Kordia sp. SMS9: one gene and its partner. The protein of the gene in region 1 interacts with the protein of each later gene in a pairwise test. Links are inferred from orthologs where the notes say so. Each region holds a gene or a part of one and is shown in the gene's direction. Other genes may lie near its edges.

What was found. The genes of interacting proteins can lie anywhere in the genome.
Region 2: the proteins of KORDIASMS9_RS05075 (region 1) and def interact in binary tests that used the Escherichia coli proteins (3 or more experiments, as listed by UniProt). The link is inferred for Kordia sp. SMS9 from one-to-one orthologs.

What each region holds. Positions count from the first base shown.
Region 1 is NZ_CP031153.1:1,157,841-1,160,814, forward strand. The notes cover bases 1-2,895. They hold KORDIASMS9_RS05075 (aspartate-semialdehyde dehydrogenase), read left to right. Parts: upstream 1-900; coding sequence 901-1,890; downstream 1,891-2,895. Other genes in these bases: alr (alanine racemase), read left to right, coding at 1-198; mscL (large conductance mechanosensitive channel protein MscL), read left to right, coding at 284-691; KORDIASMS9_RS05080 (DoxX family membrane protein), read left to right, coding at 2,170-2,565; KORDIASMS9_RS05085 (prolyl oligopeptidase family protein), read left to right, coding at 2,796-2,895. Outside these bases: more of KORDIASMS9_RS05085, read left to right, coding at 2,896-2,974.
Region 2 is NZ_CP031153.1:2,882,144-2,884,983, forward strand. The notes cover bases 73-2,833. They hold def (peptide deformylase), read left to right. Parts: upstream 73-1,038; coding sequence 1,039-1,629; downstream 1,630-2,833. Other genes in these bases: KORDIASMS9_RS12415 (hypothetical protein), read right to left, coding at 73-495; ruvX (Holliday junction resolvase RuvX), read left to right, coding at 623-1,030; KORDIASMS9_RS12430 (DUF5606 domain-containing protein), read left to right, coding at 1,856-2,269; KORDIASMS9_RS12435 (hypothetical protein), read right to left, coding at 2,342-2,833. In the rest of the region: more of KORDIASMS9_RS12415, read right to left, coding at 1-72; more of KORDIASMS9_RS12435, read right to left, coding at 2,834-2,840. UniProt on the Escherichia coli protein: Removes the formyl group from the N-terminal Met of newly synthesized proteins. Requires at least a dipeptide for an efficient rate of reaction. N-terminal L-methionine is a prerequisite for activity but the enzyme has broad specificity at other positions.

The sequences.
Region 1 (2,974 bases):
CCTGCACCAATCGTTGGAAATGTTTGTATGGACATGATTATGGTAAACATTACGGGAATCCGTTGTAATGAAGGTGATGAAGTCATTATTTTTGGAGAAGGGCAAAATGCAGAAGAATTTGGTGAAAAAATAAATACCATCTCGTATGAAATCCTCACAGCGGTCTCTCAACGAGTAAAACGTGTATTTCTTCGGTAATCTGAACAATAGTTTCAAACGACAAATTGAAAACTATCATAATTTTTATTACTTTTAAATTCAATAATAACTAACAATCAACATTATGATTAAAGAATTTAGAGAATTTATCACTGGCGGAAACGTTATTGAATTCGCAGTAGCCGTAATTATGGCAGGCGCAATTGGTGGCGTTGTAAAAGGGTTTGTAAGCAATATTGTAATGCCTGTTGTTGGGTATTTTACTGGCGGACAAGACTTTTCAGAAAAGAAGATCATTTTAACGGAAGCCGTTGTTGATGCAACAGGAAAAGTAACTACACCCGAAAATGCAATTATGTGGGGAAGTTGGGTTAACACGATCGTAAACTTACTAATTGTAGGATTGGTAATGTTTATCATTGTAAAAGCATACAACAAAACCAAAAAGAAAGAAGAGCCAGCTCCAGAAGCGCCAAAAGGACCTTCTCAAGAAGAATTATTAGCAGAAATTAGAGACTTATTGAAAAAATAAAAGTTCTCAACACATACTATAAAAAGCCACTCGTTACGAAGTGGCTTTTGTTTTAAATATAACTTTTTGTTAAATATTTGATATTTAGAAAAATTTATCGATTTTGCCCAGTAATTATTGCTAATTTTACCAAATTAAACATGCAATCAAAATATAATTGATTGTTGTGTTTTTGTGAAACAGATAAAAAGACTTAAAAAAATATACACATGAAAGTAGCAGTTGTTGGTGCAACAGGAATGGTAGGAACAGTAATGTTAAAAGTATTATCAGAACAAAATTTTCCTGTAACCACATTAATTCCTGTAGCTTCTGAAAGATCTATTGGAAAAAAAATTACCTATGAAGGAAACGCGTATGCGATTGTAAGCATGCAAGATGCGATTGACGCCAAACCCGATATCGCATTGTTTTCTGCAGGCGGAAATACTTCGCTAGAATGGGCACCAAAATTTGAAGCCGTAGGAACTACGGTTATTGATAATTCTTCCGCTTGGCGCATGGATGAAACCAAAAAATTAGTTGTACCAGAAATTAATGCCAACCAATTAACGGCTACTGATAAAATTATTGCCAATCCAAACTGTTCTACGATTCAAATGGTGGTAGCGTTGGCACCATTACACAAAAAATACACCATCAAGCGTATTGTGGTTTCTACCTATCAATCCATTACAGGAACTGGCGTAAAAGCAGTGCGACAGTTAGAAAGTGAATACGCTGGCGAAAAAGGAGAAATGGCATATCCGTATCCAATTCACAGAAATGCCTTGCCACATTGCGATGTATTTGTTGAAAACGGCTATACGAAAGAAGAAGTAAAATTAGTGAATGAAACGAAGAAAATCTTAGACGATAACACCATCGCAATTACGGCAACTGCCATTCGAATTCCTGTGGTTGGAGGACATTCGGAAAGTGTAAATATTGAATTTGAAAATGATTTTGATGTGGATGAACTTCGCAAACTATTGCACGAATCCCCAGGAATTGTGGTACAAGACAATCCAGACGTTAATGTATATCCGATGCCAATTTACGCCGAAGGAAAAGACGATGTTTTCGTGGGAAGAATTCGCCGCGATGGTTCGCAACCAAATTCACTCAATATGTGGATCGTTTCTGACAACTTACGCAAAGGAGCTGCCACCAATGCGGTTCAAATTGCACAACATTTAGTAAAGCATCAATTGGTGTAATTGTAAACAACATAAGTTAAAAGAGGTCTTAAAAGTTCTAAAAGCCGTCATTCTGAACTTGATTCAGAATCTCATCAAACAGATTACTAACTGTTATGAGAAACCGAATCAAGTTCGGTTTGACGAAATTTCGTCTTTTAGACAGCCTCTTTTTTATACAAAAAACTGAAAATTAATCAGTTAAAACATCACTACAGAAGTTCTAGTTGTTGAAAATAGTTAGTAAATCCGCTATCTTTTTTTTATATTGATGTTACACTAACACAAAATTCTACACCTATGAACTCCAACTTCACCAAAATTATCCGTTTTGTTTTGGGCTTAATTCTTATTGTATTTGGCGCCAACAAACTTGTCATGATTTTTATGGAATCTGGCTTTTTACCACAACCTTCCATGCCTAATGAAGCAGAAAAATTTATGGGATCATTGAATGCTTCTGGATATATGCTCCCTATTGTTGGTGCAATAGAAGTATATGTTGGCGTATTGCTCATTCTTAAAAAATGGGTGCCTTTTGCGTTGATCTTACTCGCGCCAATTTCTGTAAATATTGTACTCTTTCACTTCTTTTTGGACTTATCTGGCGGAATGATCGGTGCATTGATCGTTGCCACATTAAATATAATACTCATTTACAAACATTGGTCACAATTTAAACCGTTGTTCTATTAGTAAATTTGATATCAAACAAACCGTAAACAACGACACCTTACACATCAAGTAAAAACCTTAGCATTTTGTTAAAAGCCACTTCCAATTGAACGAAGTGGTTTTTTTATCCTAAATTTGAAACAAACCAATATTTGTGTACAAACCGACTTTGCTTCTCACCGAATTCACGACCATAACATAGAACTTCTTGCAAATTCGATGCTACACAAAAAAATTAAACACAAACACTAATGAAACACTTGTTAAAAATTAGTTTTCTTGCAATACTTTTCTTCTCATGCGAGAAAGAACCAGAAAAAAAACCCATCACAGTGACGTACACAGAAACACAACAAAAAGAAGTGGTTGACACGTATTTTGAAACTGAAGTGAAAGATCCATATCGTTGGCTTGAAGACGATCGTTCCAA
Region 2 (2,840 bases), 1.7 Mb from region 1 along the record:
ACAATCCAATCCATTGGTCAAGCTCAAGCAATTATCGGTTTCATGAAATTCAAATTCAATTCCTACTAAGTTATAATCCTTTTCGTTTACGATTTCATTTTCAATTGAATTCTCAAGAACAAAGTTATATTCAATTAGAAAAATGTTTCGAATCGTTTTTCCTTGAATTATGTTTAGATGGTTGAAAGCACTTTCTTTCCAAATTAAAGGCATTTCATCGCCAGCGCCATACCAATCTAATTTTTTAGAAAGATCAATTTTATTGATGGTCATACTGTAATCACAAAGTTGAACTGCGGTGAATTCATATTGAATTTCATCAATAATAAGGATAATAGGTCCATCAGCATTCCATTCATTAAATTCAGTATTCCATTGTACGTAATAGTTACTTATTTTTTTATCTAGTACGTGTAATAAGAAATGTTTGTTTTTTTTCAGAAAAGGAATTGCATGAGAGAAATATTGAGGTTTGTATTTTGGGATGCCTAGCATTGAATTTTTTTGAATAAAATATGTGTCTAAAATAATATAGAAATCTAACATTCCTATCCTTACAGCAATAAATTCATCAATTTTTATACACATTAAAATATAAAGCTTATTTTTGCCAAAAATTTATATGGCGCGTATTCTAGCGATTGATTATGGGAAGAAACGAACAGGAATTGCCGTTACCGACGAAATGCAACTCATTGCTTCTGGTTTGACAACGGTTCGTACACATGATCTTATCAAGTTTTTAAAAGACTATGTTGCCAAAGAAAATGTGGAATTGTTTTTGGTTGGCGAACCAAAACAGATGAACAACGAAGCTTCCGAAAGTGAAGTGTTGATCCAAGAGTTTATTCGCTTACTGACCAAAGCTATTCCCACAATTCCCATAAAACGTGTAGACGAGCGTTTTACATCAAAAATGGCGTTTCAAACCATGATTGATAGCGGATTGAAAAAGAAACAACGTCAAAATAAAGGTTTAATAGATGAAATAAGTGCAACGATTATCTTGCAATCTTATCTATACAAATAGTACAACTTATGATATTACCAATTGTCGCTTTTGGCGATCCAGTTTTACGAAAAGTAGCAACAGATATTACGCCAGAGTATCCAAATTTGGACACCTTGCTCGAAAATATGTTTGAAACCATGTACAATGCGTATGGTGTTGGATTGGCTGCACCACAAATAGGACTTCCTATTCGTTTGTTTATGGTAGATGCTACAGGTTTTGCGGAAGATGAAGAGTTAGATCTTGAGCAAAGAAAACAACTAGAAGGCATGAAGAAAGTGTTTATCAACGCAAAAATTTTGGAGCGCGATGGGGAACCTTGGGTGTTTAATGAAGGTTGTTTGAGCATTCCTGATGTGCGTGAAGATGTATTTCGTCCAGAAAGTATCAAGATTGAATACTACGACGAAAATTTTGAGAAGCACGTAGAAGAATATGACGGATTGGCGGCGCGTGTCATTCAGCATGAGTACGATCATATTGAAGGAATTTTGTTTACTGATAAACTATCTCCACTAAAAAGACGTTTATTAAAAGGAAGATTGACAAATATTTCGCGCGGACGCATCAAAGTAGATTACAAAATGCGTTTTCCAGATGCAAAGAAAATTCGATAAGTTGTTTTAAAAGTAAATCTTCTAAAATTTCAACAGCGAAAAAAGGAAAGAAAAGCAAATTAAGGAGCAATATGATTTCGCGCTACAGCGAGACGCATTCACTACTAATTTTGATCGTTTCTTAATTAGAATCTCAAAACTGAAATTCACTAAAAATAAAGTTAAAAAAAGTGATGGAATACGTACAATATGTATATTTGCCATCCTTACGTAGAAAATATATACTATGAGTTTAGAAAAAATATTAGCTATTTCTGGAAAGCCAGGATTATATGAATTGAAAACACAAACGCGTAATGGCTTTGTGGCAGAATCATTATCGGATGGAAAAAAAATATCCGTGAGTCTGCGTCATAATGTAAGTTTATTATCTGAAATTGCTATTTACACATACACCGAAGAAATTCCACTCGGAGAAGTGTTAGAGAAAGTGAAGCAAAAAGAAAACGGAGCTGCGACATCTATCAATCATAAAGAGTCTAAAAACGTTTTAACAAATTACTTCTCAGAAGTATTACCAGATTACGACGAAGATCGTGTGTATCCGAGTGATATTAAAAAGGTAATTCAGTGGTACAATTTGTTACATTCTAAAGGATTTACAGATTTCACCGCAGAAGCTTCGTCTGAAGAAGAATAACACACATATCAAAGTTTAGTCAAAAAAAAATCCAGCATTCGCTGGATTTTTTTTGTTATAGTATAAAGTATGTTATTGCTTTTTTATAACAGAATTTGCAGAAGCATTAATCGCGTCTACATAATTTTGAGGAGCGCCAACTTCTGACATTCCCATAAACATAATGCACGTATCTGCATCGCGTTTTAGGCAATATACTGTGCTATTGATGGTAACGCCTTGTGCTTCGCTGGTACCTTTTAAATACACAACATTTACACCATTCATCATTTTCTCTCCTTTGTCTGCAACTTTAAATTCTGGCGGTAAATTACTTTCTAATTTGTCCTTCGCGTTTTCATACGTTTCTGGAACAATCATAGCCATAATTACAGCTTTTGGCTCTTCAGATACATACGTATTTGGCGTTACTTCCATAAAAAGCTCTTTATCTACAGTCATGTCTATTTTAATAGACATCAATTCCATAGCTCTTTTTTGCTTATCAGCTTCTGTTTCTTCAGCTGCTTTTACTTCTTGTGCTTGCACATTCAATGCAGCTACAAAAAGCATGCACAGTGCGATCAATGTT